Regions from separate parts of the Exiguobacterium sp. s127 genome, predicted to be linked through region 2. Evidence: riboswitches for the same ligand, from Rfam matches in the RefSeq annotation. Region 2 holds a riboswitch; each other region holds the start of a gene.
The links. Region 2 has a riboswitch for S-adenosylmethionine ahead of KNP98_RS00500 (methionine ABC transporter ATP-binding protein). Riboswitches for the same ligand answer to the same signal wherever they lie in the genome.
Positions count from the first base shown of each region.

Region 1: linked by a shared signal. The riboswitch ahead of metK (methionine adenosyltransferase) and the one ahead of KNP98_RS00500 (methionine ABC transporter ATP-binding protein) in region 2 are both predicted to bind S-adenosylmethionine.
Region 3: linked by a shared signal. The riboswitch ahead of KNP98_RS01440 (methionine ABC transporter ATP-binding protein) and the one ahead of KNP98_RS00500 (methionine ABC transporter ATP-binding protein) in region 2 are both predicted to bind S-adenosylmethionine.
Region 4: linked by a shared signal. The riboswitch ahead of KNP98_RS06765 (Na+/H+ antiporter NhaC family protein) and the one ahead of KNP98_RS00500 (methionine ABC transporter ATP-binding protein) in region 2 are both predicted to bind S-adenosylmethionine.

Region 1 is NZ_JACSMO010000001.1:352,463-360,275, reverse strand. Features, by position in the region: gene KNP98_RS01755 (peptidoglycan bridge formation glycyltransferase FemA/FemB family protein) at 1-566, opposite strand, end outside; gene KNP98_RS01750 (hypothetical protein) at 600-869, opposite strand; gene KNP98_RS01745 (MDR family MFS transporter) at 1,044-2,219, opposite strand; gene mnmM (tRNA 5-(aminomethyl)-2-thiouridylate-methyltransferase MnmM) at 2,346-2,981, shown strand; gene KNP98_RS01735 (alpha/beta fold hydrolase) at 3,020-3,724, opposite strand; gene KNP98_RS01730 (GNAT family N-acetyltransferase) at 3,802-4,290, opposite strand; gene metK (methionine adenosyltransferase) at 4,432-5,640, opposite strand; SAM riboswitch class I at 5,769-5,895, opposite strand; gene pckA (phosphoenolpyruvate carboxykinase (ATP)) at 6,128-7,696, shown strand; gene KNP98_RS01715 (EAL and HDOD domain-containing protein) at 7,764-7,813, opposite strand, start outside.
Region 2 is NZ_JACSMO010000001.1:108,202-116,014, reverse strand. Features, by position in the region: gene KNP98_RS00525 (metal-sensitive transcriptional regulator) at 1-86, shown strand, start outside; gene KNP98_RS00520 (SMP-30/gluconolactonase/LRE family protein) at 326-1,129, shown strand; gene KNP98_RS00515 (MBL fold metallo-hydrolase) at 1,237-1,944, shown strand; gene KNP98_RS00510 (alpha-glucosidase) at 2,593-4,200, opposite strand; gene KNP98_RS00505 (aminotransferase class I/II-fold pyridoxal phosphate-dependent enzyme) at 4,367-5,554, shown strand; SAM riboswitch class I at 5,617-5,723, shown strand; gene KNP98_RS00500 (methionine ABC transporter ATP-binding protein) at 5,807-6,820, shown strand; gene KNP98_RS00495 (methionine ABC transporter permease) at 6,810-7,475, shown strand; gene KNP98_RS00490 (MetQ/NlpA family ABC transporter substrate-binding protein) at 7,509-7,813, shown strand, end outside.
Region 3 is NZ_JACSMO010000001.1:292,877-300,689, reverse strand. Features, by position in the region: gene KNP98_RS01445 (methionine ABC transporter permease) at 1-635, opposite strand, end outside; gene KNP98_RS01440 (methionine ABC transporter ATP-binding protein) at 632-1,654, opposite strand; SAM riboswitch class I at 1,733-1,839, opposite strand; gene KNP98_RS01435 (bifunctional cystathionine gamma-lyase/homocysteine desulfhydrase) at 1,899-3,065, opposite strand; gene KNP98_RS01430 (PLP-dependent cysteine synthase family protein) at 3,058-3,981, opposite strand; gene KNP98_RS01425 (S-ribosylhomocysteine lyase) at 3,978-4,442, opposite strand; gene KNP98_RS01420 (class I SAM-dependent methyltransferase) at 4,446-5,084, opposite strand; gene KNP98_RS01415 (thioredoxin family protein) at 5,634-5,912, opposite strand; gene gcvH (glycine cleavage system protein GcvH) at 6,014-6,397, opposite strand; gene KNP98_RS01405 (arsenate reductase family protein) at 6,462-6,815, opposite strand; gene KNP98_RS01400 (DinB family protein) at 6,851-7,306, opposite strand; gene KNP98_RS01395 (acyl-CoA dehydrogenase family protein) at 7,378-7,813, opposite strand, start outside.
Region 4 is NZ_JACSMO010000004.1:13,953-21,765, forward strand. Features, by position in the region: gene KNP98_RS06755 (alpha/beta hydrolase fold domain-containing protein) at 1-552, opposite strand, end outside; gene KNP98_RS06760 (metal ABC transporter solute-binding protein, Zn/Mn family) at 722-1,690, shown strand; SAM riboswitch class I at 1,770-1,873, shown strand; gene KNP98_RS06765 (Na+/H+ antiporter NhaC family protein) at 1,954-3,261, shown strand; gene KNP98_RS06770 (hypothetical protein) at 3,304-3,504, opposite strand; gene KNP98_RS06775 (aldo/keto reductase) at 3,663-4,475, shown strand; gene KNP98_RS06780 (hypothetical protein) at 4,533-4,994, opposite strand; gene KNP98_RS06785 (alanine/glycine:cation symporter family protein) at 5,163-6,608, opposite strand; gene KNP98_RS06790 (CoA-disulfide reductase) at 7,193-7,813, opposite strand, start outside.

The sequences.
Region 1 (7,813 bases), 240 kb from region 2:
TCGAACAGGCTATCACGCTCTTTATACCCGCCACCTAAATGCTGTTCGACCAACCCGGCATCTTTCGCACATAAAATAGCCTCAAATTCTAACCGTTGATTTGGATAGACCTTATGTTCATCCCGCTTACAGCCAATCAAATGACCATGTGCAAATTCTCGGCCAAGTAAAACGAAGTAACCTCCGATGATTTCCTCGTTAAGTTCTGCAATCAAGAGGAGCGGCGTACAGAGGCTCGTCGACTCAAATAACTGTTCGAAGTAGTCTCGAGAAAAGTAGTAATGGCTCGAGGCATCCTTTCGGTCCATCGTCTGATAATACAACTGAATGAATGATTGTAAATCTTCGTGTGTCCCTCGTCGGACAACTAAGTCAGAAGCCAATGATTTCCGAACCATACTCCGCGTCTTTTTATGAAATGTCTGTGTAATTTCTTCTACGGATGGTCGTAAGTCGATACTCGTAGTATGTCGAATAAATTCTTTTTGCGTCCAGTGGTGCGCAAACCGCTGATTTTCAGTCAACGGATTGTATCGGATCAACTCTGTGACAATCTTTTTCTGCAATGCCCAGTCATAAAAGGAAGTTCGAGCCTCTGCTCACTCCTTTTCAGTCAAATCACCCACCACTTCAGGACCGCCATATCCGTATGGAGTAATCAAATCCCAATACTCCGTATCAAAAATAGCTCGTTTTAAGAAAGGATAAAACAGTTTCCCGGCCTCTCCTTGAAAATAAATCAACCCGGGATGTTCCCCTTCTCGTGCATTTAACATAACGTATTCATAACTGTAAAAGATGTCTAGCGGCTGATTGCGAATAAGTGCTGTCCAAGTTGCCTGATCGTCGATGAAAACGCACTTTGCCATTATGGTACACCTCCTGTTAAAAAACAGACCATAAAAATAAAATTAAATTTCTTTAATTTGGTTAATTAATTAAATTTTACCTCTTTAAGTCACTACCCTGTTTGATTTCTTTTTATTCCGTCCAGCAAAAAAAGACCAACTATTTCTTTTTCGAAACAGTTGGTCTAAGATATCTTAATTGATTTTAGGAATTGCTCGAACAAATACGATACCTGCAAGTAAAATCAATCCGATTAGCGTCAAGAAGACCGCATTCATCCCAGATAAATCGTAAATCAATCCACCGACCGTCGGACTAATCATCCGTCCAGCGGAAGCCGCAATGTTGACGTACCCTTGGAATTCCCCTTCTTTACCGATCGGTGCAAGTCGTGCCGCCATCGCAGGGACAGCTGGCCAGATGAACATCTCTCCAACCGTTAAAATGACCATCGCAACAAGAAACATTTCAAACCCTTCAGCAAACGGTACGATGAGATAGGATAATAAGAAGATGCCCGTTCCCGTCAATAATTGACGTTTTAAATCATCTCCGAACCATCTTAAAATCGGCGTCAAGAGCGGTTGTGCGAAGACGATTAATGCTCCATTGATTGTCCATAAAATCGAGTACTCGGAAATCGTCACACCAAGTGATTTCGTGTGGACGGCAAACGTTCCTTGCCATTGTACGTAAACGAACCAAAGCAACGCATACCCGACTGAAACGTAGAGCATCGTCCGAACCGACTCCTTCGATAACGGCTCACGGACTTCTTCCGTCGTAAACTCTTTTTGTCGTTTAACCTGCGGCGCCTGAATCCAGTTCAAACCTATGAACAGAACAATCGCAAACACTACATAGAGCAATAAGTTCGCGATGAAGATAAATTGAATATCAATCGCAGCAATTTGACCACTGACTGCCGTACCGAGCGCAACTCCAACGTTTTGTGCTACATAGATTGCATTAAAGGCACGTCGTCCGCCTTTTGGCCAAATCAGACCGGTTAATGCGTAAATCGTCGGGAACACCATCCCCCCGACGAAACCGATCAATCCAAGCATCGTCACATAACCAATGAATGTCTGATGGAACAACAGCAGACCAATCGAAGCAATCACGAGTCCGATGACACTGATGATGAGCGTCCGCTTCCCACCTAAACGATCAAACGCTTTTCCACCCATGTAATTTCCGACGATTGCGAGCGCAGAGTTGACGAACAAGGCCATTCCTGCCTTGGTCATGGATTCGCCTAAGTATTCATGAATATATAATGTATTAAACGGCCATAAAAAAGAGGCTCCTGTCGTATTGATCGCCATCGCCAACACGAGGATCCAGACCGCACGAGGTAATTTCGGCATAATAGGTGTCCTCCAATATAGTTCTCACCCTTGCCACTTTACGAAATTGTTCTGTGTTCTGTCAAGAAACTTCATTTTGAATGAATCATCGGAATAATGGTATAATCAGGAACAAAAGAATACGTGATGAACGAACAAAGAATAATCTTACTTGAACAGGAGTCTGAACCCATGTCACTAGCCCGCGTCTTACCTTACGCCAAAGAACTCTTAGAATCTGTCATCCACGAAGGAGATTGTGTCGTCGATATGACTGCCGGAAATGGTCACGATACCTTGTTTCTTGCGGAACAAGTCGGACCAGACGGTCGTGTCATCGCCTTCGATGTACAAGAACAAGCGATTGAAGAAACGAAACGTCGTCTAGAAACCGCTCACGTCAAAGAGTGGGTCGATCTCTACCACGAAAGTCATATTCATGTTGGCGCACGCCTCGTTAATGAAGCCCGTCCGATTCGAGCGGGCGTTTTCAATCTTGGTTATTTACCAGGAAGTGACAAGTCCGTCACGACGACCGGTGAAGATACGTTAGAAGCGCTAGGTGCTTTGTTACCTGTCCTCGTACCCGGCGGTTTAATCGTCCTCGTCATCTATCATGGACATGTAGAAGGAAGACGTGAACGGGATGCTGTTCTCGATTATGTCGAAAGTCTTTCGCAGCAAGACTACGCCGTCTTACAGTATCGTTTTCTCAATCAACAAAACAATCCACCTTTCATCATCGCCATCGAAAAAAAATTAAAAAAGCAAACACTCGATTAATAGTAAAAGACGCTGTCAGCACGACAGCGTCTTTTTTGTCATTCCTCAACCATCTTCAAAAAAAGCAATAATTTTTCAGCGAACCGCGTATTGAGACGTTCAAAGCTGAAATGCGGAAATCCATGGAGCCGTTGAAGATAGATTTGATCGCCACCCATTTTCCGGCAAATCTCTAACGTATATTTTACGTCCGCGAATTGATCGTCCGGTGCATAAAAACAAGCGAGGTTGACTCGTGGTAGTTTCTTCCGCTCTTCATCATGTAAGACGATTTCTTCTTCAATCTCCCGGTACTGTGCATATGTCAACTCTCCGAGACGTGCCGTATCTTCACTATTTTGACCAAACGGCAACATCCCGAGTGGCGCATCCGGTCGAAAACGATCGAATGCACTTGCAAATACTTGTTTGACGCCACCGAGTTGTTTTGAATTATGCCAATCAAATAGTGGCGAAATATATGACAAACTCGCAATCGGCAATTCATATTCCTGCAGTAGCCGGTTGACGACGAGTGCGCCCATGCTGCAGGCTATGATGTGAATCGGTAACTTTCGTTTTCCGGCTTCTCGTAAAGCATCCTTCAGCAGTTGTTGATGTTCCTCAAGCGATATCCGGCGCGGAGCATCTACACGTAACACTTCATAATCCTTTTCAAGGACTCGAATTAACGCATCGCTCGGCGTCGCTCGCAGTTGAAGGGGATAGACAAGTACGATAATTCCTGTTGCTTGATCTTCCACAAACTCACCTCTTCATACAAGTATCTCTGTATTATAACGTTTACATCTTGATGTCAAAACCATCTTAAGTTGGATTTTCATTCATATATACGCTTTAAGCGTGTCACAGGTTCCACTTGACCGAAAATTTCTTCAGTCGTTTCACTTTCTTCTTTAAAACCGAAAGAGACTAGAAACTGGCGCGCTTTATAATTTCTTGATTCAACGTAGACTTCAATTGGGGAAGCACCTTGGTGTTCAAGTTCACGAATCAACTTTCGCCCAATCCCATTTTGTTGATATTTCGGTAGTACGTACAAGCGAACGATTTCCCACGTGCCGTCCACATCGATTGCATGGATGAAACCGACGATTTCTTCCTCGATAATGGCGACATTGAAATATTCTCCCCGCGCTTCCTCCGCCGTCCGAATTGCTCGAACGACTTCTTCTTGCGGATACGCCTCTTGTACGAAATGGGCTTTCGAGCTTTCCGAGTAAATCTCTTCATACGTATCCATCCAAGAGGTAATGGCAATATCATGAATGCGTGCCGCATCAGTAGGAATTGCTTCGCGTATCTCCATATCGGACTCCCCCTTTTTTCCGTTTACCGGTACATGTTCTTTTACCCTTTTCTAGAAAAATCATTCGTTTCCCTGCAAAGTTCGAGACAAACAAAAAAAGTTCAGAAACAAACTCATGCGAGTCTGCTTCTGAACTGAAAATTAAGCGAATCGTTTCGCTTGTTCTTCAAGAATTGCTGCTTTATCTGTTTGCTCCCATGGTAATTCGATATCTGTACGACCGAAATGACCATAAGCTGCTGTCTGACGATAAATCGGACGGCGAAGATCAAGCATCTTGATGATCCCTGCTGGGCGAAGATCGAAATTTTCGGCAACGAGTTCGACGAGTTGTGCTTCTGGAAGTTTACCTGTTCCAAACGTATCAACTGCAATCGATACTGGGTGCGCGACACCAATCGCATACGCAAGTTGAACTTCTGCTTTATCTGCAAGACCAGAAGCTACGAGGTTTTTCGCGACGTAACGTGCTGCATATGCTGCAGAACGGTCAACTTTTGTTGGATCTTTACCAGAGAATGCGCCGCCGCCATGACGTGCATAGCCACCATACGTATCAACGATGATTTTACGTCCAGTTAATCCTGCATCACCTTGTGGTCCACCGATGACGAAGCGACCTGTCGGGTTAATGAAGAACTTTGTTTCCGCATCGATGTATTCTGATGGAATCACAGGTGCGATGACATGCTCTTTCAGGTCTGCTTGGATTTGCTCAAGCGTCACTTCTTCTGCATGTTGTGTTGAGATGACGATTGTATCGACACGAACCGGTTCGTTGTTCTCATTGTATTCTACAGTTACTTGCGTCTTACCATCCGGACGGAGGTAGTCAAGTTGTCCAGTTTTACGGACTTCTGCGAGACGACGAGCAAGTTTGTGTGAAAGTGAGATCGGAAGTGGCATCAATTCAGGCGTTTCTTTCGTTGCATAACCGAACATGAGACCTTGGTCCCCTGCACCGATTGCATCGATTTCTTCATCTGACATGTTACCTTCGCGTGCTTCAAGCGCTTGGTCAACACCGAGAGCGATATCTGCTGATTGCTCATCGATTGAAGTCAATACAGCACAAGTGTCTGCATCGAAACCATATTTAGCGCGTGTATAGCCAATCTCACGAATTGTTTCGCGAACGACTTTCGGGATATCGACATAAGTCGATGTCGTGATTTCACCTGCGACGAGGACAAGTCCTGTCGTGACAGATGTTTCAGCAGCGACACGAGCATTCGGATCGGCTGCGAGGATTGCATCTAAGATAGAATCCGAGATTTGGTCACAGATTTTATCCGGGTGACCTTCAGTAACTGACTCCGACGTAAATAGTCGGCGATTAAGGTTTGTCATGTTTGACCCTCCCAAAAAAGAATTTGACGGTGTACTCATTTCCCCTAGTTGAGTGGGACGGTAAAATGAAAAAAACCTCTCCATGTCCAAAAAATGGTCAGGGAAAGGTTGTGCGTTCTTCCTTTACCCTCTTATCGTTCGAAGTGTTTACTTCGCTTCAGGAGAGCACCTTTTCCTTCATTAATAGAATTCTTAATGTAGGACGGTTGCCGGGTTTCTTCGGGCCTTGTTCCCTCCACCTGCTCAGAATAAGAGTATCCGTTACGAATTACATGATATAAAGTTGTGACCACTCTGTCAAGCTACGTTTTAATTTCTAGTCGAAACTTTCCCGAAGAGATGTTAAACTGTTAATGCTGAAAGCGTTTCCAAATAAATAGAAATCAGCGCTAAAAAAGGATTGCTCATCCTTTAGTATGTCATATATAATAAATGTGTCATACTAAATGCCAGAGCTAAACCAACGTAGGGGAAAGGTGGGGTCAGGATGCCGATGACGGTCCTGAATATCGAAGAGCTACTCAAGAAGGAGCATGTGTTCAAACAACTATCTGTTGCTGAGCTAGTCGAACATGCAATTCGTAACGAAGAAGGGGTTCTTGCTGAAAATGGCGCTCTGTCTGTAGAAACGGGGAAATTTACAGGTCGTTCACCTAAAGACAAGTTCATTGTTCGCGATCAGTCATGCGAGTCACATATCGATTGGGGCCATGTCAATCAACCGATGGAAGCAGACAACTTCGAGCAACTTTTACAAAAAGTTCTTCGCTACATGAATGAAGCAGATCAGCTCTACTACACAGAAGCTGCTGCTGGTGCAGACACTCATTTTACCCTTCCGGTTCGGATCGTGACACAATATGCTTGGCATAATTTGTTTGCAAAACAACTATTTTTGCGTGAATATCCGACAGAAGCTGCTTTTGAGCCTTTCACGGTTATTTATGCGCCTCACTTCAAAGCAGATCCGAAAGTCGATGGAACGAATTCCGAAACGTTCATCGCCATGTCATTCGAACATCGGATTGTCTTAATCGGTGGAACAGAATATGCGGGCGAAATCAAAAAATCGATTTTCTCTGTCATGAACTACCTTTTACCTCAACGAGACGTCTTATCGATGCATTGCTCGGCTAACGTCGGTCATGAGGGTGACGTCGCTTTATTCTTCGGATTATCCGGTACTGGTAAGACCACACTGTCTGCTGACGACAGTCGTCAATTGATTGGTGACGATGAGCACGGGTGGTCCAACGACGGCGTCTTCAATATCGAAGGTGGCTGTTACGCAAAAACGGTCAACCTATCGCGCGAAAAAGAACCACAAATCTTTGATGCGATTCGTTTTGGCACTGTTCTCGAAAACGTCGTCCTCGATGATGCACGAATTCCTGACTATGATGATACGTCAAAAACGGAAAACACACGGGCCGCTTATCCGATTACAGCGATTGATAATATTGCAGTACCATCACGCGCCGGACATCCGAAAACGATTGTCTTTTTAACAGCTGATGCTTACGGCGTCCTGCCGCCAATCAGTAAGTTGACGAAGGAGCAAGCGATGTATCACTTCTTATCCGGGTATACATCGAAGTTAGCCGGGACAGAGCGTGGCGTAACAGAACCGGAAGCGACATTCTCGACATGCTTCGGTTCACCCTTCTTACCGCTCATTCCTGAAAAATATGCAACGATGCTCGGTGAGCTCATCGACCGGCACGGTGTCACGGTTTACCTCGTCAATACAGGCTGGACGGGTGGCGCATATGGGACGGGAAGTCGGATGAAGCTTGCATATACACGGACGATGGTCAATGCAGCTGTCAACGGCACACTCGCTGATATCCCGACGGAAGAGCATCCGATTTTCGGGCTACACATGCCGCTCGAAGTCCCTGGTGTCCCAAGCGACTTACTCAACCCTGTCAAAGTTTGGTCGGATGCTGATGCGTATGAACAACAAGCACGGGCTTTGGCGACTAAATTCAAACAAAATTTCACACGGTTCGACAGTGCAACTACTGAAATCAAATCAGCAGGGCCACGTGTTTAATTAAACTAAGATAGTTAAAAGGCACCAGACACTGTATGTTCAGTGAGCTGGTGCCTTTTAACATCCATCAGACGATTGAATCTTCTTCATCCGGTTGCAGATGAAGTTCTTTTTTAG
Region 2 (7,813 bases):
GTGTCAAAGAGGCTGAAGCCAGTGGTGAGGGACAAACAGAAGACTTAGTTAAGGAAGCTGTCAGTCTTCTTGTCAAAAGCCGTTAATTTAAAGGATGGTCTTCATTTCGGTAAACTTCCGAGCTGAAGACCTTTTTTAATAGAATCGATTGAATTTTCGAGCGGACGTTTTAGATTAAAGTAAAACAGGTACATTTACTGTGGATACTATGATTCATTTTAGATCACGACACAAACGACTCATATCACTCTCTTCATTAAGATAGCAATGGTAATTTATCTTCACTTGATTGATTCAAGCAAGACCACACGTAGGAGGAACATATATGACAGTCTCACTTTTTATTGATGTAGCATGTAAAACAGGCGAATCGCCTGTCTATGACGCCAAAACGAAACGCTTTTATTTCGTTGACATTCCAAACAAGCTGTTCTTTTCATATGATTTGACGACCGAGGCCTTGAAGCCGTTTCAAGTCCCGAGCGCGATCACTTCAATCGCTTTAACCGATGCCCCTGATTTTCTCCGGGTGACTTCAGAACATGGTTTCGGAACATTCGATCTGAAAGAAGGTCATCTCTCACTCGAAACGAAGTTGACGATGCCCGACTCGGATCGAATGAACGACGGTAAACTCGATCCATTTGGACAGTATGTAGCCGGTAGCATCAATGAAGAGGACGGGGAAACGGCCAGTCTCTACCGTTTGCGTCACGATGGCTCAATCGATGTTCTGCATGATGGACTCACGAATTCAAATGGTCTCGTCTGGTCAGAGGACGGAACGACGCTGTACCATATCGACACACCGACTAAAAAAGTCTACGCCTTTGACTATGCACCCGATCAACCCTTGACGAATCGTCGCGTAGCAATCGATTTAGAAGAAGAAGATGGTTTTCCGGACGGCATGACGAAAGACCGGGATGGACATGTCTTCATCGCGCATTACGCCGGTTCTTGCATTACACGTTGGAATCTTGAAACGGGCGAGAAGCTCGCACACATCGATTTCCCGGTTGCAAATCCGACGTGCCCAATCGCTTATGAAGATCGTCTGCTCGTCACGACAGCGGCAGATGGAGACGACTCTGCGCATGCTGGTGCCGTCTTCGAAGTCACGTATTAATTTTTGTTTACTCCTCGGTCCAGTCGAGGAGTTTTTTTGTAGACGCCTGTACTAAAACAGGTGATACTAAAGTATCGATGATTATTTTAACGAGGGAGTGAAACGCTATGCGAATCTCAACGATTGAACGACTCCATCAATTACAGACGACACCATCTTTTTTCCCGGTCAACTGCTACCTTTTTGAAGAAGCCGACAGCCTGACCTTGATCGATACCGGGATTTCACTGAACGCCAAAGCAATCCATCGCGTCATCAAGTCCCATCACAAACCGTTACGTTCCATCATCTTGACGCATGCCCACGCTGATCATGTCGGTTCACTCGACTTCTTAGCGAATGCCTTTCCACTCGCCGAAGTGGCAATCAGTTACCGCGACGCAGCGCTTCTTAGCGGTGACGAATCGCTTCGTGAAGGAGAGACGACACCCTTAAAAGGGGGCATCCCGAAAAACATCAAGACACGACCAGACCGTCTGCTTGAAAGCGGCCAACAAGTCGGAAGCCTGAGCGTCATTACGTCTCCCGGGCACACCCCGGGCTCGATTTCCTTATGGCATGAAGGCAGTCGGACGTTGATTGCCGGAGATGCCTTCCAAACACAAGGCGGAATCGCTGTTTCCGGCGATACGCGCTGGCAGTTCCCGTTCCCTGCTCTCGCGACTTGGGATAAAGACGTCGCCTTGAAGTCCGCCCATCAATTGACGGAACTGACGCCCGACATCCTTGCGACTGGACATGGTCCTCTCGTTCTCGCACCGAGCTATGAAATGCGTGAAGCTGTCGATCGGTTTGAACAATTGTTAAAACGCTGATCCCACAACAATCTACCGAACCCTTTACCTTGCTTAAAAAGCAGGAAGTGCGGGAGGTAAAAGCGTAAGTATAGACAATTCATGCAGCCGATTTAGAGCGCAATCCGTCTTGAATCGCATTAAACCGAAAAAAGCAATCGTTCGCGCCCCTGTCGCTTTGAAGACGAGACGAGGAACTGATCGCATCTAGACATAGCGTATTCACTTCTCGCACACGTTTTTCTACACGCTCAAAGGGTCTGACTCAAAAGCGGGAACCACTCTCGATTAAAAGGAATCAGGACTTTTCCATACGTATCTCAGTCAAACACTCAACTATCTGAAACAATAAACATTTGTATAGATATGGCCGATGATCCCGTCAAAAGTGGGTCATCGGCCATTTGCTTAATGGAGGACGGGAATATTCATCCTCGACCCCTGTGGGAAAAGGTAGCGCGATTCGCGGTGAGGATAACAAAACCGTCTGTCACTCTGATTGATATTGGAGCGACTCTTGAGTCAGCTCCTTCTTTTTTCATCAGCCCGTTCGAAATCAGCGGGACCTAGCTCTTGTCATGACCCTCGATCAGAATGTTCCTCAAAACCACGGCACTTTTCTAGCGTGTCATTTTCTTGTATTTTCCTAAGATGAGACCCTTCACTATTTCACCGACTCGTTTGGTACAGGCGTGCCTCATAGGGCTGCAAGATCTTACTTGCACTCTCTTCATAGTTCGAGAGAAGTAACTGTTCATTCGGTAAGGCGAATGTCGTTTCGACCTGTTCATCATGGACGTTCAAGACGATTCGCCACGTCACCCCTTCGAATTCCCGTTCATATACGTAAAGATAAGGATCCTGAATCGCCAAATCACGATACACGCCATACACCATGACAGGATGTTCTTTTCGTAATTGAATCAACTCCCGGTAAAACACGAGAACCGATTGCGGATCCTGTTCAGCTGCCTGCACGTTGATTGTTTTATAGTTCGGATTGACCGTCATCCATGGTTCCCCTGTCGTAAATCCGCCTGCCCGGCTATCATCCCATTGCATCGGTGTCCGCGAATTATCCCGCGCCCGTAGCTGCATCGATGACAAGACAGTGCCACTCGGCTCTCCCGCTGCGACGCGCTCCTCGTAACGATTACGGAAGGCGACGTCTTGGTACAGAGAAGCATCCGAGAAACGAATACCCGTCATCCCGATTTCTTCTCCTTGATAGACATATGGGATACCCGGTAACGTGTGTAGCATCAAGCCGAGTAACTTGGCGCTCTCGACACGATAGCACTCGCTACCGAAGCGCGTGACTTGTCTTGTATGATCGTGATTATTCAAAAATTGTGAAGCGACGCCTTTCGGGTACAGCGCATCATACCACCGTTTTTGAATCTGTTTATACCGCAGCAGGTCCATTTCTTCCATGTCATCGGCGACTTCGAAATGAAACAACGTCTGTAACTCCTGACGTTCTTCGCTGACATATAACAGCCCGTCTTCGGGACCGACAAACGGAATCTCCCCGACCGTAAACAAGTCTTTCCCCGCAAGAACTTCCTGATGCATCTCCTGTAAAAATTCATGGACTCCCGGTTGATTGCCTAAGTAGGACAAGTCAAACGGATCCTCCACATCGTCAAACGCCGCTCGTTTTTTAATCAAGTTAATGACATCCATCCGGAAACCATCGATGCCTCGGTCAATCCACCATCGCATCATCGTGTAGACAGCTTGACGGACGGCAGGCTGTTCCCAGTTCAAATCAGGTTGTTCTGACGCAAACGAATGAAAATAGTACTGTTGCCGTCCTTCATCCCATGTCCATGGACTCGGCGCAAAATACGACCGCCAATTGTTTGGTGGTGTTCCTTTTTCCCCGTCATGCCAAATGTACCAATCTGACTTATCATTCGTTTGATCACGGCGCGACTCCTCAAACCAGTGATGTTGATGACTTGTATGATTGACGACAAGATCGAGAATGATTTTTAAGCCGCGCGCATGCGCCGATTCAATCAGCTGGTCCAAATCTGCCATCGTGCCGGCTTTCTCCATGATGCCGTAATAGTCAGCGATGTCGTAACCGTTGTCGATATCAGGTGATGTATAACAGGGGTTAAGCCAAATGACATCCACCCCCAGTGAGGCGATGTAGTCGAGCTTTTCAATCACGCCCCGCAAGTCCCCCATCCCGTCTCCATTCGAGTCGTTAAAACTCCGCCAGTACACTTGATAAACGACGGCTTCTTTCCACCAGGTCCGATTCATCTTTTCCATCTCCCGTCTAGTAGTCAATCGATTACTTGTCTAGTGTATCAAGAACATCGTCTGAAATTGGAATGTTCTTCTAATTTTTAAGGAATTTTAAAAAACCTCTTTCATTTTGACTGAAAATTCGCTATTCTTGACGACAATACCTGAAGGAGGAACAGAGATGAAACATTTCGCCCCATCGATCGCCATCGATCGCTTGCCCGATCCCGTCTTCGCAGAACTTGCCCAACGGATCGGTTCCGTCAAAGCCGCAGGACACGACGTCATCACGCTAGGTCAAGGAACACCGGACCAAACGACACCCGTACATATTCTCGATGCTTTAAAACAAGCCATCGATGATGCAAGTAATCTCCAATACCCGCCGTTTCGCGGACATGATTTCTTAAAACAGGCCGTCGCTAATTTTTATGAATCAGAATTTGGCGTGTCGGTTGATCCGGCGACAGAAGTCGCGATTTTACTCGGAAGCAAGGCCGGCATCGTCGCCCTTCCGCAGACGATCGTCAATCCCGGTGAAGGGGTCATCGTCCCGGATCCAGGTTACCCGGATTACTTATCAGGCGCAGCACTTGCCGGTGCGTATCCGATCACGCTTCCGCTTCTCGCTGAAAATAGCTTTTTGCCTGACTATGATCTCCTCGATTCGCTTGACGTCGAACGAGCCCGGATGTTGTTCCTCAACTATCCGAGTAATCCGACCGGTGCGACAGCGACGGCAGCGGCTTTTGAACAAACGGTCGCGTTCGCTGATGCACATGACATTTGCGTCGTCCATGACTTAGCGTACGGCGGGATCAGTTTCGATGGTCCGACGCGGAGTTTCCTCCAGACGGAAGGCGCTAAGCATGTCGGGATTGAGTTGTTTTCACTCTCTAAACGGTTCAACATGTCCGGCTTCCGGATTGCCTTTGCAATCGGTAATCCGTCCGTCATCGCGAGCATCGAAACATACCAGGAACACCTTTACGTCAGTGCCTTCACACCGATCCAGCATGCAGCGACGGTCGCACTTTCAAGCGATCAGACATGTGTCCGTGAACTGAGCGCCTTGTATGAGACGCGACGCGATGCGTTGTTCGGTGCATTAAACGAAATCGGCTGGGACGGACCGGTTCCCGGCGGTTCGTTCTTCGTCTGGCTCCCTGTTCCGTCCGGCTTCACGTCCCAAAGCTTCACCGATCACCTGCTCGACGAAGCGCATGTCGCCGTGACACCGGGTCATTTCTTTGGTACATACGGTGAAGGTTACGTCCGGATCAGTCTGATTGCCGATGTCGACCGACTCGTCGAGGCTGTCAAGCGAATCGGGACCCTTCAGCTCTTCCAAACCGCCGTTGCCGAATAATTCTGAAAAAACGTTTGACAGATGGGAATCATTTCCGTTAAAGTAAATCCCAACAGCATAGCTACTTATCGAGAGCGACCGAGGGATTAGGCCCAACGACGTCCGGCAACCACCAGTAATGGAACGGTGCCACATCCTACAGAACTTCTTTTGTTCTGAGAGATAAGTTACGAAATTCTACACTTCGTCGCTTTTTTCTGGTTGCTCTCTAACTGGAAAAAAGCGATTTTTTTGTATCGGGAGGGAAACATCATGATTGAGTTCGCACACATCACAAAACAATTCGTCCGTGACCGCACACCGATTTTTGCATTAAACGATGTCAACTTAACGATTGAACAAGGGGAAATATTCGGCATCATCGGTGAATCCGGCGCCGGAAAAAGTACACTCTTACGGTTGATTAACGGGCTCGAGACACCGACGAGCGGTACGGTCATAGTAGACGGAGCCAATCTATCACGTGTCTCCAAAACGTCTCTCCGCAAACTCCGTCTCCGGGTCGGTATGATCTTTCAACACTTTCAACTGATTCAGTCCCGCACCGTTGCCGACAATATCGAGTTCGCCTTAAAGGCTGCCGGTGTCAAACGGCGTGAGTTCCCGAAACGGATTCAAGAATTAACGGCACTCGTCGGACTCGAAGGATTCGAGACGAACTATCCGAGCCAACTCAGTGGTGGACAAAAACAACGCGTCGGCATCGCACGAGCGCTCGCCAACAATCCAAACATCTTACTCTGTGACGAAGCGACATCAGCGCTCGATCCCGTGACGACGCTCCAGATTCTCGATTTACTGAAAGATTTGAACGCCCGGCTCGGTTTGACGATCATCCTCATCACCCACGAAATCGACGTCGTCAAACAAATTTGTCACCGCGTTGCCGTCATGGCGCACGGTGAAGTCGTCGAAGTCGCTTCGACTTACGCCATATTTAGTCAAGCCGAACATCCGGTCACAAAACATTACGTCGATACGGCACTCCAAATCGAGTTACCGGAACGGATTTTACGGACGACACCCGGCAAAGTCATTCGACTTCAGTTCACGGGTGAAAAAACAGGTGAGAGTACCTTATCTGAAGCCATCAAACAATTCGATATCGCAGTCAGCATCCTGCATGGGAAGGTCGACTACATTCAGGACGTCGCGTTTGGCGTCTTAATCGTCAGTTTGACGGGACCGACACTGCACGTGAATCGTGCCTTAACCTGGCTCGAGGGACAGTTGCACGCAATCGAGGTGATTCAAGATGTCGCTTGACCGGTTTACGACAATGCTTCCCGACTTAACGAAAGCACTCGGAGAGACGGCCTTCATGGTTGGCATTTCACTCGCCTTCGCCATCATCATCGGAATTCCACTCGGGATTTTATTATTCATCACCGACCGCGGACTCTTTTTCCAAAACGTCTTCATTCGAACGACGTTGGACTTCGCCATCAACATCGTCCGCTCGTTACCATTCATCATCCTACTCGTTGCTTTGATTCCATTGACGCAACTCATCACGAAGACGACGATCGGTCCCGCTGCCGCCTCGGTCAGCTTGAGCGTCGCCGCGATTCCGTTTCTCGCCCGACTCGTCGAAACCTCACTCCGTGAGATTCCACCCGGTTTGATTGAAGCAGCAGAAGCGTGCGGGGCGAAACCGCTTCGCATCATTATCAGTGTTCTCCTTCCGGAAGCATTGCCCGGAATCATTCAAGGCTTGACGTTGACCTTGATCAGCCTGATCGGATTCTCAGCGATGGCAGGGATCGTCGGTGGCGGCGGAATTGGTGACCTCGCGATCCGGTTCGGTTATTACCGGTACGATAACGTCGTCATGATCATGACGATCGTCGTGCTTGTCGTCATCATTCAAGTCATTCAGGCACTCGGCAACCGGTTCGCACGTGTCGCCGATAAACGATAACTTACAAATAGAGAACGCAAGGGAGAGATTAAGATGAAAAAACGCTATGCCTTTTTAGCAACAGGATTATTAGGAGCAAGCATCTTAGCCGGATGCGGTGACAGCAGTGCAAATGAAGAAACGAAGTCCATCAAAATCGGGGCGACGAGTGGTCCGTATAGCGATATGGTCAAAGAAGCGATTCAACCGGGACTCGAAAAGAAAGGCTACAACGTCGAAATCGTCGAATTCAGTGATTACATTCAACCGAACCTTGCCCTCGGGAGCGGTGATATCGATGCCAACCTGTTCCAGCACTCGATTTATTTAAAAACGTTTGCGAAAGAAAAAAATCTCGA
Region 3 (7,813 bases), 180 kb from region 2:
TCACCAATAATTTGAATGATGAAGACGATGACGAGAATCAACAATGTCGCGATGGCGATGACATCGTTTTGAGAACGCTGGAAACCTTCGATATATGCCATGTCCCCGAGTCCGCCTCCTCCGACTACTCCGGCCATTGCCGTGTAACCGACGAGCGCGACAAGCGTGACGGTGATACCGGAGACGATTGCCGGAAGAGCTTCCGGGATCAACACTTTATAAATGATTTGGAACTTCGTCGCCCCCATCGATTCCGCTGCTTCGATGACACCTTTGTCGACTTCACGCAGTGCCAGTTCGACCATCCGCCCGTAAAACGGTGCCGCCCCAAGAATCAGTGCCGGAAGTGCCGCTGTTGGTCCTAAGAACGATCCGACGATGATGAGCGTCACTGGAATCAATAAAATCAACAATATAATAAACGGAATCGAACGGAAGATGTTGACTAAAAAGCTGAGCACGGAATACAGTGCCCGATTCTTAAACAATAAGTCTTCATTCGTCGCATACAACAACAGACCAATGATTAAACCGAGTATGAAAGTCGCTAGACCCGCGACGGCTGTCATATAAACGGTACTGCCAGTCGCCGTCCAGACCATTTCCCAATCGATGTCGTTAAAGAATGTCGTCATCGGTGATCCACCTCCACTTCCACGTCACTCGCTTGGAGTTTCGCGATGACCGCTTGTGTTTCATGTGCCGCACCAATCAGTTGGATGAACAACGTTCCGAGTGCACCGTCTTGCGTCTGTCCGACATTCCCGCCGATGATATTAAATAATAAGGTCGAATCTTTCATGACTTCTGCGAGGATCGGACTTTCTGCTGTCGAACCGACGAATGTCAGCTGGACGATTTTCCCTGTCGGATAGCGCTCACGGAGTTTCGCGAACGTCAACTCGTTTTCTGTAGATGACGTCAGTTGTTTGACGAATTCTTTTGTCATCGCTTGTTTCGGATGCCGGAAGACTTCTGAAACAGGACCCTGTTCGACGATTTTTCCGGCCTCCATGACGGCGACCCGGTGACAGATTTTTTGAATGACGTGCATCTCGTGTGTGATCAAGACGATCGTCAGTTTTAGTTTTTTATTGATGTCGACGAGTAACTCTAAGATCGAGTCCGTCGTTTTCGGATCAAGGGCGCTTGTCGCCTCGTCACATAATAAGACGTCCGGGTTTGATGCCAGTGCGCGGGCAATCCCGACGCGTTGTTTTTGTCCACCGGATAGTTGTGACGGATAAGCGCCTTCGCGACCGTCGAGTCCAACGAGTTGAATCAGCTCGGCGACCCGTTCTTTCCGGCGTGCTTTCGGATATCCGCCGAGTTCGAGCGGGAACATAATGTTTTCTTCAACCGTTCGTGACCAAAGCAAGTTGAAGTGCTGAAAGACCATCGAGACATTTTTCCGGACGCCGCGTAATTCTTTCGGTCGTAACGTCGTCATCTCGACACCGTCAATTTGAATCGAACCACTTGTCGGTGCTTCTAACATGTTCAGCAGGCGAATCAACGTTGACTTCCCTGCACCGGAATAACCAATTATTCCGAAAATTTCGCCGCGCTCAATCGTGAGATCGACGTTTGCGACAGCTTCGACTTCGCCGCGCTTCGAGCGATAAATTTTTCCTACATCCTGTAAACGAATCACTACTGTCCCTCCTAAACATAAAAAAAGTGCGCACGTTTTAGAGCAAACGCGCGCACTTTCAGTACACAAAACCATTTGCTCTCATCTTGCAGACGTTCGTCTGCTGGAATTAGCACCACTTCGGAAATAAATTCCGCGGTTGCCGGGTTTCATCGGGCCAGTCCCTCCACCACTCTTGATAAGAGTTATCGGTATTTAGTTGTTTTTAATATATTTTGAATATTAGCAGGGGTTATTTTGCTTGTCAAACAGTTTTTTCAGAAACTTTTTCGAGCAAACTGAAAGCATGCGTTAAATCTTCTTTCAAATCCTCTGCATCTTCAAGTCCGACCGAGATTCGGACGAGACCATCCGTGATGCCGAGTTCTGCCCGACGTTCTGCCGGAATCGACGCATGTGTCATCCGTGCCGGAACGGAAATCAAACTTTCGACCGCCCCTAAGCTTTCAGCAAGCGTGAAGAAGTGTGACGCTTCCACAAGTTTCTCTGCATTTGCAGCTGAACCGACATCAAAGCTGATCATCCCGCCGAAACCAGTCGCTTGTTTTTGCTGGATCGCATGACCGGGATGCGATGCGAGCCCCGGGTAGAAGATATTCGAGACGACGTCTTGCGCTTGCAGGAAGCTGACAAGTTCATGTGCTGTCTCTTCGATCGCTTCCATCCGGATACCGAGCGTCCGCAGACCACGGACAAGCAGGAAGCTGTCTTGCGGTCCGAGAATTCCACCCGTCGAGTTTTGGATGAAGTGAAGTTCTTCGCCGAGCGTATCATCGTTGACGACGACAAGCCCTGCGACGACGTCCGAGTGTCCGCCGATGTATTTCGTTGCACTATGCAGCACGATATCTGCCCCAAGCGCGATTGGTTGTTGCAAGTATGGTGTCGCGAACGTGTTGTCGACGACGAGCTTCAAGTCGTGACGACGCGTGATGGCTGCGATCGCTTCGATGTCCGTCACTTTTAATAACGGGTTCGTCGGTGTCTCGACGTAGAGCATCTTCGTGTTGTCCTGAATCGCCGCTTCCGTCGCGCTGAGATCCGTCGTATCGACGAATGTCACTTCGATGTTGAACTTCGGTAGGACACGTTGCATCAAGCGGAACGTTCCGCCGTAGACGTCGTCCGTCATGACGATGTGGTCGCCAGACTGAAGCAGATTGAAGACAGCATGGATCGCCGCCATTCCTGATCCGAACGCGAATCCACGGACGCCTCCTTCAAGATCAGCAATCAATCGTTCGATGCTCGTCCGCGTCGGGTTTGCTGTGCGCGAGTACTCATACCCGTCTTTTAATTGACCGATTTTTTCTTGCTTATATGTGCTCGTTTGATAGATTGGCGGTGTAACGGCACCCGTTGCCTTGTCTACACCCGTTCCTCCGTGAATCAACGCTGTTTTTTTACGCATGTGTCTCGTCCACCTTTTCAAAGATTTGTTGGCTCAAATACCGTTCTGCACTGTCTGCGAAGACGGTGACAATCGTACTTCCCGGATGGCGCTGGGCGATATCGAGCGCCGCGGCGAGTGCCGCTCCTGCTGAACTGCCGACGAGTAACCCTTCACGTGCCGCCAGTTCATGGACCTTCGTAAAAGCATCCGAATCAGAAATCGTATGAATTTCATCAACTAAATCACGAGAAACGAGACTCGGCCATTTGGCTGTCCCGATTCCTTCTGTTTTATGCGGTCCGGCTGGCCCTCCGTTGAGGACGGAGCCTTCCGGTTCGACGATTGCCCCTTTTGTCCCGAAGCGTTCTTTTAAGAAAGCCGTCGTTCCGGCAAACGTTCCACCTGATCCGCATCCGGCGACGAACCAGTCGATGTGACTAAGTTCCGCCACAAGCTCGGGACCAAGTGTCCGCTGATAGGTGACCGAATTTTCTTCGTTTTCGAATTGGAGTGGCACATAACTGTTCGGAATCGTTTGTCCGAGTTCCTTTGCCTTATCGATTGCGCCTTGCATATCGAGTTCAGTCGGCGTGTTGACGACAGTCGCGCCGAGTGCCCGCATCAACGTCTGTTTCTCTTGACTGAACTTTTCCGGGACGACACAAATGACTTGTAAGTCATATTTTTTAGCGGCGAGCGCCAAACCGATGCCGGTGTTGCCGGCAGTCGGTTCGATGATCGTTCCGCCTGGAGTCACGTAACCCTGTTCGATTGCGGCATCAACGAGTTGGATACCGAGGCGGTCTTTGACGCTGCCCCCAGGGTTCATCCATTCGAGCTTCGCCAAAATCCGCGTACCAGCAGGCAAATCGAATGAAGTAATCTCGTACAGTGGCGTATTTCCGACGAGGTCGCGGACTGACTTCGCGATCATCCGAAGACGATGTCCCATTCGTCGCGACCGGCAAGCATTTTCTCGGCATAGTGCTTCGCTCCTTTAAGGTCGTGTGCGCTCGCAAACCCACATTGTGTTTCGTTTTGTGCCGGAATCACTTCAGCCGCTAAGACGTCGTTCAGTGTCTTCTCGACCAGTTCACTCATTTTTTCGACTGAGTCAAAGTTCATCATCGCCATGTAGAAACCAGTTTGGCAGCCCATTGGCGAAACATCGATGACATCGTCCGAATAGTTGCGGATATTTTCAGCAAGTAAATGTTCGAGTGTGTGCATCGCACGCATCGGCATTTGCTCGACGTTCGGTTGTGTGAAACGAATATCATATTTGACGACTTGGTCGACTTTACCTTCTTTATAGCCTGCTACACGAATATATGGTGCTTTGACTTTTGTATGGTCCAAGTTAAAGCTTTCTACGTTCATTTTTTTGATTGTCATGATTTATTCCCCCATTTTCTCGGCTTCTACGAGCCAGACGAAGTGATTGTATTGTGTGAATGTCACGTCAAATCCGCGTGACGTAAAAATCTGTTCCATCACTGGAATCAGTGGATAAAATTCGCGTTCTAAATCTTCTGCAAGATTATCGAACCCTTGATTTCTGGCTTCCTCAATCGTTTCTAGACGTGCTGTCTCAGAAACGAACATCGTATCGGCATAGACGATCTTTCCGTCTGCCGGTAAAATCGCTGCCATCAAATCGACGGCCTGTCCTTTTTCTTCATCCGTCAAATGATGAAACGCGTAAGTCGAGACAAAACTTTTGGCCTCTGCTGCTTCAAACGATAAGAAATGACCATCTTGAACAGCCAGCGTCGGAATTTTATTGATTAAGATGTCGCGCATTTCCGGACTTGGTTCAATCGCCAGTACCTGCTCATGACGCGCAAGCAAACGTTGCGTCAAGTTGCCTGTTCCTGCGCCAAATTCGGCAACGGGTGACATCGCTTTTTCAGCGACCGTCTCTAATATTTCGTCATAACGGCGAAAGACTTCTTTGTACTCCGGATCTTGCCCCGTTACTGTGTCGTCGTAAGATGACGCCCACTCTGTAAATACATCCATGAAACGTACTGTCATGCCTTTTCGTCCTCCGCATCCCGCTTTTAATTCCGACTAATCGGATATGAATTAAAGTATTTTTCCTTAATCGCATTGTAGCAGGGACAATTCTGATTAGCAAGGCGACAGCTTCAAAATCTTTCGGAAACAAAAAAAAGGCGTTGCCGGAGAACCGACAACACGAATAATGTGGTTAGAAATGCAACGAAGGAAAACCCAGCTCTGATGCGAACTTCTTCGTTCGTCACATCAGAGGACGGCGCCCTTTCGAACTATAAAAGCAAGATGTCACAGTAGTCAGATCGACCATTCGAATCCACCATCTCTTTTTTGAACCGCTTCGTCTTTGGGGGACGACTTAAGGGGAAACAGAAAAAAAGATTTAGGATGTCATTGAATGGTTCTAAATACGAGAAACATCAAGTTCTATACCTCTGCCAGACTTCCTATAAAAGCATTTCTAGAAGTTGATATGAATATACCATTCATAAATTGTCATTGTCAATGAATTATTGTAAATATTCCGACAATTTAACATAAAGAAAAATCATCCTATGATTTTTCTTGTTATTCTGCACAAAACGCAAAGACATTTTGGACGTTTTGGAACGCATATAACCGCTCTACGACTTGATGATCCTTTACTTTGAGTAATGCCGGCACACTCATGACTTGCGCCTGCTCTAGAAATTCAGGAATGAAATTGCCATTCGCTTTTTGGATCCATTCCTCGTCTTTCGTCGCTTCGACGACGTCGAGCATCCGACTGGCGATGGCACATGTGCCGCACATCGGTGCATAGACATACAACAACCCGTTTGCTGGTACTTCTGTTACTTCCTTCATCTTGACCCCTCCTGTTATCCAGTGCTTCTGAAGCCAGTATACAAAAAAAAGGACAGCGATGAAACGAAATCGTTTCACCCCTGTCCGCCTTACCTTAAGTATTACTCGTTAATCATTGATTTGTATGCCGCAGCATCCATCAATGCTTCAACTTGCGACTCATCTTCTAGCTCGATATCAACCATCCATGCACCTTCAAATGGTGATTCGTTAACGAGTTCTGGGGAATCTGAGAGTGATTCATTGATTGCAACGACTTTCCCTGAAATCGGTGCGTACAACTCTGAAACCGTCTTGACCGATTCAACCGAACCGAATGGCTCGTTGATTGAGATCGTATCTCCGACTTCTGGAAGCTCAACGAACACGATATCACCGAGTTCGTGCTGTGCGAAATCCGTGATTCCGATTCGTGCTTTGTTGCCTGTTACTTCGACCCATTCATGCTCTTCCGAATACCGTAGATTGTCTTTGACTTGACTCATTTGCGATTCCCCCTGTGTTCTATAGTGGACTAACGGTTTTAGTATACCAAATTCAATCGGCTTCTTAATACCATTTTCCTTGATACATCTCTTCTTTAAATCCAAGTGTGACATCTGTCCCGTCCGTGACGATTGGACGTTTCAACAGCATCCCGTCACTTGCGAGCAAAGCATACTGCTCTTCTTCCGACAAGTCGGGTAAGCGATCTTTCAGCCCGGCGGCACGATAGGATTGACCACTCGTGTTAAAGAATTTTTTCAGCGGTTCGCCACTTTTTTGATGGAGTTCACGAATCGTCGCGGCACTTGGTGTCTCATCGACGATGTGTTTGTAATCGACTTCGACACCGTTGTTTTCAAGCGCCTTCTTCGCTTTGACACATGTACTGCACTTTGGATACCCATACATCGTTACCATGTTTCATCACCTCACCTTTAAGACTAGCAGATAAATCAGTGTTCCTTCAAGCGCGCGAGTGCCGCATCAATTTGATCTTGATGATGGTGATCGTGAGCGATGAACGACGCGACGAACTCACGGGGACAAAAGCGCCCTTCATACGTCTGTTCATACTGCGCGTCCGTCAACCGTCCGAGTTGCGTCACGAGATCGCTTCGAACCGCGATTGCTTTTTTCAGTAACGTCAATGCGTCGACATGATGCGCATACTCGACCGCTAACCGGTTGAACTCATCAAAGTCCGTCTCGACTAACGTCAGTCGATCGTCAGGGAGCTTCGCGACGGCATGATCGAGGTAATACCGGTCCCACAAGAACAAATGGCCGACACACTCCTGTACCGTCCATTTATCGATCGCGAGCGGCGACTGCCACTCTTCATCCGATAAACGCTCGAGCGATTTGTAGTAGTCGACTGCAAACTGAAGTTCTTTTACATCTTCACGCATCGCTATTCCCTCCTCAAAAAAATTCGCCTTTACAGAGATTTTCCCTGCAAAGGCGAACTCGTAAACCTGACTTAGACGAGATATTTGTTAGCTTCAATCAAACGTTTCGCAATCGCACGTTTCGTGCCGATTGAGTTGATTGGTTGGTAACGGCTGAATTTCTTCAGTGCCGACAGTAACATCCGTAACTCGTCTCCACTTGCTGCTGCGTAGAGTGTTTCTTTCGCGTCACGTTCAACACCTTCGAATGCCTGTTGTGCGAAGACTTCCGTATAACGGATTTTGAGTTCGCTCTTCTCGACGCCTTTTGAAGCGATCGCTTTTTCTGTCCGGACGATGGCTGACTCGAGCGCATAGATTGCACTCATGATATCGGCCGTGTTCGCGAGAATTTCCTGTTCGCCTTGTAACTTATCTTGATATTTCTGAACAGCCGTTCCAGCCGTCAATAAGAAGATCTTTTTCATCATCGCGAGCAAGTGACGTTCCCGGTCGAGCGGTTCTGTT
Region 4 (7,813 bases), on a different contig from region 2:
AGGAAGATGCGCCTCCGCCTGTTCGCCGATAAATTCAGTCGGGGCAAGCGCCGTCGTCAACATTAGGGCTCCACCTGCTGAATCACCCCATAAAAGCATGCGACCGCGCGCGATGCGTAATTCATCCGCTTGTTGATTTAAAAAACATAAGGCATCTCGAACATCTTCCAGGTTGTCCGGAAAGTAGCTGCCATCCTCAAATAAACGATAGTCGATGCTGCAAACGGCAATCCCGAGTTCTAAAAACCGGTCGATGATTGGAGCAAAACTAAACACATCATCACGGTTTCCACGAACGAATGCGCCGCCATGAGCATAAATCGCGACCGGAAACGGCCCTTCTCCCGGCGGATAATAGATATCTAACGTCAAGTCCTGCTGATTGACCGTCTTGTATAAAAGATTTCGTGGTGCTAATTGCTTTTCGGTAAGCGGCAAGACCGGCTCCGTCCATCTGAGTAAGGCTCCATAATTATTCCAAATACTCGCACCAGCAGCAGCCGTCGTCAAAATAGCGGCGCCACCCATCAACCATGCTGTTTCACGTTTCACCTCATCACCTCCAAGGCTCATTCCGATTTCACTTCTACTCTTCTCTTACCCGATTTATTTTGAACTAGAACTTCACAACATTCCGACTTGACGCTTTAATTTCCGTCGGATATAGTTAGAAAGTCCAAATCGGAACAATTACGTTTTAATTATCTTGGAGGGTTCATATATGAAAAAAATCATTCCAGCGTTAACCATCGCGACAGTAACTGCCAGTCTGCTCGCCGCATGCGGCTCATCGACTTCAAATTCAGACGAAGACGGTAAATTGCAAATTTATACGTCGACGTTCGCCACGGCAGCCATCGCCAAAGAAATCGGCGGAAAGGACGTCCAGGTCGAATTAATCGTTCCCCCTGGCGCCGACCCGCATTCGTATGAGCCGACTCCGAAGCAACTGACGACGATTGCGAAAGGCGATCTATTTTTACTTACCGGCACAACCCTTGAGCCGTACTCTGAAAAGATTAAGGAAAGTTTAGCCGGTAATTCCATTCGTTTTGTCGAGACAAGTAAAAATATCGACTTACTCGAAGCTTCCGCTTCGCTTCATACGCACGAAGAAGACGCACACGATGACCATGATGATCACGAGGCTGAAGAAGAGTCGCACGATCATGGACAATACGATCCGCATGTTTGGCTCGACCCGAACAACGCCAAGAAAATGGCTGACTCGATTACGACCGCGTTAGCAAAGGAAGCACCTGACCGGAAGGAAACGTTTGATAAAAACCTCGCACTCTTTAACAAACAAGCAGATGAACTCGACCAAAATTTACAAAAAGCTGTTGACTCCGGTTCGAAAAAGGAGCTTCTCGTCACGCATGCCGCATACGGGTACTTGGCGGAACGTTACGGTTTCACGCAACTGCCGATTGCCGGTATTTCACCGTCTGACGAACCGTCCCAAAAACAGCTGGCTGCCATCGTCAAGGAAGCAGAGATGCATGACTTAAACTATATCGCCTTCGAAGAGACGGTGTCGCCAAAGGTCGCCCGTGTCATCCAAAAAGAAATCGGTGCCGAATCGATTACGATTCATAACCTCGAGTCCGTCGCAAAAGATCAACAAGATCAATCGTACTTTGATTTGATGAACGAAAACGTGACGACGCTCAAACAAGCACTGCAGTAAGGTACAGTTGACAAGCATTAAAAGATACGTTAGGGTAATAAACGTGTTTTAAACAACGACTAAACAACTAAATGACTTCTTTTTATCGCGAGAAACGGAGGGACTGGCCCAATGATGTTTCGGCAGCGGACGATTGATTCGTACTGTGCCAAATCCAGCAAGCTATGGCTTGAGAGATAAGAAGAGCGTCTTTTTCAGTAAAGACCTCCTTCTTTCTTGCGAAGGGGTCTTTTTTTGTATGCTGAAGAAATGGAGTGATTCACATGAACGAAACGGTTACGCCGAACAAATGGGCGTTGTTCCCCTTGTTCGTTTTCCTTGTATTATTCATCGGTGCAGGAATCTTCTATAACGACTTTTACAAATTCCCCATCTTGATTGCAGCTTTAATCGCCTTGATTTTTGCTGCTGCGACATCTAAGGGAGACATCAACCAGACCGTCGAGCGGATTGCCCGCGGTGCCGGAAATCCGGACATCATGATCATGGTCTTCATCTTTTTACTCGCTGGCACATTTTCTGGAACAGCGAATGCAATCGGAGCCATTGATGCGACCGTCAACGCTGCACTCAGTTTCCTACCCCAGTCTCTTTTAATGAGTGGATTGTTCATCATTGCCGCTTTCATCTCGATGGCGATGGGAACTTCGACCGGCACAATCGCTGCCCTTGCACCGATCGCACTCGGGATTCATGACGCGACGGGTGTCAATGTCGCACTCGCCGCTGCTGCCGTCGTCGGTGGAGCAATGTTCGGTGATAACTTATCGTTTATCTCAGATACGACAATCGCCGCTGTCCGGACACAAAAAACGAACATGCGTGATAAATTCAGAACGAACTTTTTAATCGTCTTGCCTGCTGCCGTCATCACTGTCATCTTACTCGCTTTCGTGTCAGGTTCCGGAGATGTCGTCGAAGCGAAAGCATTTGAATTTTATAAGCTGATTCCGTATCTTTCCGTCATCGCGCTCGCACTCTTTGGTGTCAACGTCATTCTCGTCTTACTCGGCGGGACGTTATTGACAGGCATCATCGGAATGATCGACGGTAGTTTCGGAGTAAGTGGATTTGTCCTCGCGATGTCTGACGGATTGATGGGGATGGCAGAAATCTCAATCTTGACGTTGCTGATGGGTGGACTCGTCAGCCTGATCACCTATAACGGTGGAATTGCTTATCTCAAAGAAACGCTGACACGAAAGATTTCGAAACGCCGGGGAGCTGAGTTCAGTATGGCTGCCCTCGTCAGTGCAACGAATCTCGCAACAGCAAATAATACGATTTCGATTCTTGTCGCCGGTCCGCTCGCTGCTGAAATCGCGGATACGTATGACATCGACCGGAAGAAGTCAGCCAGTATCCTCGACCTCTTTTCCTGTGGTGTTCAAGGAATCATCCCGTACGGAGCGCAACTTTTGATTGCCGCTGAATTGACGAAAACGGCGTCACCCGAACTGATTCCTTATTTGTTCTATCCATTTTTACTGTTCGTTTGTGGATCACTGGCAATCTTCTTCGGCTTCCCACGCCGGAAGAGTGATGCCGCACAGAAAAACAACATGTCGTAAAACAAACAACCCCCGTCGCTTCGTCTGCGACGGGGGTTCACTTTATTTCTGTTTTTCTTGACGATTCAAAATGAAATAGGCAATCGCCGGAAGCGGAAATTGAACGAGTCCTGCTCCCCCCCATACCCACGGATTGCGTCCTGTCTTGCGGGCACCAAGGAAGAGGAACGTGGCTTGAGCACCTAATAGTGCTGCAATGCTTGTCCAAACTCCTTTTGGTACTTTTTTAATCGATTTCACCATGATATTACACCTCTCTTCGTTTATGCATCAGTAGACTTTCTTCTCTTTCCCATTCTATATTCCCTGCTTATGAGCATCAAAACAGATGTTCCGCTAAGTTCATGCTAAACTGAACAGGCAAATCCATATTCTAGTTTCATTGAAGGAGGAGTATATACATGCAATACGCAAAACTTTCAAATGGTATCACGATTCCACAGATCGGGTTCGGTGTCTGGCAAGTCGATGAAGAGACGGAAGCACCGGCTGCCGTCGCAGAAGCACTTCGCGTCGGTTACCGTCATATCGATACGGCTGCCGTCTACAAAAACGAACGTGGTGTCGCAAAAGGAATCAAAGAAAGCGGCGTGAAACGTGAAGAACTCTTCTTGACGTCTAAAGTTTGGAACGATGACATTCGTGCCGGACGGACGAAAGAGGCTTTCGCTGAGTCACTTGAGCGACTAGAAACCGATTATCTCGATCTTTATCTCATTCACTGGCCGGTCGAAGGTTATGTCGAAGCATGGAAAGCCATGGTCGAGCTTTACGAAGCAGGTAAAATCAAGGCGATTGGTGTATCGAACTTTAAAGAACATCATCTCGATACACTTGCTGAAGAAGGACTCATGACGCCGATGATCAACCAAGTCGAGCTTCATCCACAACTTCCACAGCATGAATTGCATGAGTACTTGCAAGATCACAGCATTCAAGTCGAAGCATGGAGCCCACTCATGCAAGGTAAGTTCCTTGAAATCAATGATTTCAAAGAGATTGCTGAAAAACATGGTAAGAGCCCATCACAAGTCGTTCTACGTTGGCACCTCGATAACGGAATCGTTGCGCTTCCGAAATCAGTCACACCAGAACGGATTGCTGAAAACTTCGATGTGTTTGATTTCCAACTCGATGCAGACGACCTCGAACAAATCGATCGTCTCGCGACAGAAGTCCGCCTCGGACCGGACCCTGACGAAATTGACTTTTAATCCACTGACCGATACACGAAAGACTGCTGACGGGACCTATCCCGTAGCAGTCTTTTTTTAAGCGTAATAAATAAGAATCGTCTCTTCTGTCGTTTCAGCCTTGCTGAAGTATGCGCGTAAATCAGCAAACTGTTCCCACACGTCGTCGAATTCTCCATGTTGCCCCGCTTCATCATAAATCGTCTCAAGTGACCGACGATCAAAATTTCGCATGACTTCTGCTGAGATGATGATTAACGGAAGAGGGAGAATCCCGACAATTGCTGCTTGTGTTTCGTTGACAATCAACTCTTCACCGACAATCGCTCGACCTAAGTTGTAATGGGTCTCTTGATCGATATAGATATCGATTTGATTCATCAAGTGATAGAGGGCTGCCGTGTCTTCCAGAGCAAATAGCTGTTCATAATCCGGCTGCGTCTCATGGATAAAAAGAATCCAGTCCATGATGATATGCGGGTCGTCACCAAACGAATCCCAAACGGCATCCGCGACACGAACGTAATGTACGTTTTCCATCCTCCCTCTCCTTTCTTCGTTTCTTTAATAGCTATTCCCATTTTTTCGATGCTTTAGTAATTTTTTTAGAATCTGCGTACTAAAAAGCAACGAAAAAAAACGCTCTCACCTTCTGATAGCACGTTGTCTACATGCAAAAAGAACCAGCAAAATGCCGGTTCTTTTTGATTAAATCGCTTTTTCTTTTGATTCGTCCGTTTCCCACGCCTCAAGAGATTCTTTACCTGGTAAGTTCGGAATCGAATTCGCATAAAAGCGCGGATCTTTTCCGGATTTTCGTTGTTCGAGGTAATCATCAAGTGCGAGTTTCGCGATTTTAGATAAGCGGAAAATCGCATACAAGTTGACGACTGCCATCAAGCCCATGAAAATATCAGCAAGCGCCCAGACAAGACCTGCCGTCTGTACGACTGAACCGAAGACAATCATCCCGAGTACGATGACACGGTAAGCCATCATCAGTGTTTTATTGTCATTAATGAAGCTGATGTTCGATTCACCGTAATAATAGTTTCCGATGATTGAACTAAATGCGAACAAGAAGATCGCAAGTGCCATGAACGTCGTCGCAAACACTCCGACCTGAGTCGAGAGTGCGTTTTGCGCGAGTTCGATCCCGGCAACTGCTTTTCCGTTCGCGTCTTTCGTCGCGACATCACTAACGAGGATGATCATCGCTGTTGACGAACAAATGAGTAACGTATCAACAAATACACCGAATGATTGAATCAAACCTTGCTTGACGGGGTGTGACACTTCAGCCGTCGCAGCAGCATTCGGAGCAGAACCCATACCGGCTTCATTCGAGAACAGACCACGACGAATTCCGTTAAGAACTGCAGCACCAATTGCTCCGCCAGCAAGCGTCTTGAACTCTAAAAGTCCCTCTTGGAAAATCAAGCCGAAGACGTTCGGCAACAATTCAAGATTCGTAATCATAATGAAGAGGGCGATTAAAATGTATCCGCCCGCCATGATCGGAACAAGGAATGCAGAGACCGTTGCAATACTACGTACTCCACCGAAAATCACGAGTGATGTTAATAAAACGAGTGCAATCGTGATCCACATCTTATCGATGCCATACTGACTTTGAAGTGACAATGAAATCGTATTCGATTGAACCGAGTTAAAGACAAACCCGAACGAGATTGTAATCAAGATACTGAAGACGATTCCGAGCCACCGTTGGCCAAGCGCTTTTTCCATGTAGTAGGCAGGGCCCCCACGCCATGCCTTCTCATCACGGACTTTATAAATTTGAGCAAGTGTACTTTCGACGAATGCTGACGCTGAACCGATCAAGGCAATCAGCCACATCCAAAAGACGGCACCGGGTCCACCTAGTGCGATGGCTGTCGCAACACCGGCAATGTTCCCGGTCCCGACACGTGCAGCCGTACTGATCGCGAACGCTTGGAATGGTGAGACGCCATCCTTTCCTTTATCTGTTCCCTGGAACAGTAACCGTAACATTTCAGGTAACATCCGGAATTGGACGAATCCCATGCGAATCGTAAAATAAATGCCTAAGCCAACAAGTAAGATGATCAGGACGCTCGACCATAATACATCACTAATATTCGTTACGATATCCATCAGTTGTTTCTCCATACAGGCTCCCCCACTTCTCTCTTATGTAACATTTCTTCACATGTGTTCTATAATACGAAAGTTTTTTTGAAAAATCAAATACAGTTGTATCAGTCAACTTCTGATTACGAGGCATTTCTATCCATTTCCTCACATTAGATGTGAGGTTTTTTGTTTACGAACAAAAAAAGAACGGCCTCACTCAAAAGGAGGGACGGCTACCAATTAAACGGAATCAGGACTTTTTCATGCGTGTCCCAAATACACACTAAGCCATCGTGAAAAAGAAGCATTTACATCGAAATGGCCGATGATTCCGTGGAAGTGGAATCATCGGCCATTTCGATTAACGGAGGACGGAAACGTTTATCCTCAACTCCTATGGGAAAAGGAAACGTGATTCGCGTTTCCGTCAGGAAGAGGTAAGACCCGGCATGACCGCATGAAATGCGGGCTGCCGCGGCTTACCTTCCGCCCAAGGAAAGTGAGGATGGCGGAAACGTCCGTCACAAGGATGGATGTTCATCTGAATTAGTCACCCCCTCCATCTTTAGACAAACACTTAGAGCCCCTCCACTTTTCGCGGAAGGGCTCTTTTCGATTCTTTAGATGAATAGATTTAAGTTGGCATCGTCTGTCGCACCAAGATAACTTGCGACCCCACCATAATCGATATCATCTAACAATTCTTCTTTTTTAATCCCCATGATGTCCATCGACATCGTACACGCAATCATCCGGACGCCTGCTGCTTGCGCTTTTGCCATCATCGTCTCTAGCGCATCGACTTGTTTGTCCTTCATGACTTTTTTCATCATTTTTTGACCGGCGCCTGCCATGTTCATGTTGGATAATGGAAGATCACCGGCATGTTTCGGCATCATCATCCCCATCATGCGTTCCATCGGTGCTTTGTCGACGGCTGGTGCATCCGGCTTACGAATGACATTCAGTCCCCAGAACGTGAAGAACATCGTGACTTGTTTGCCCATCGCTTGTGCACCTTGTGCGATGACGAATGACGCAAGTGCTTTATCAAGATCACCACTGAAGACGACCATCGTCGCGTCATCTGCTTTTGCGACAGGTGCCGTTGTCACGTGTTGCTCCGTTTGTCCTTGCCCTTTTTCAAGTAAAACTTCGACAATTCCCTGATTCATTTCTGCCGTATGGACGGTATGTCCGAGCTTTGTTGCCCATGCCTGGACGTCCGGTAAGAAACCAGG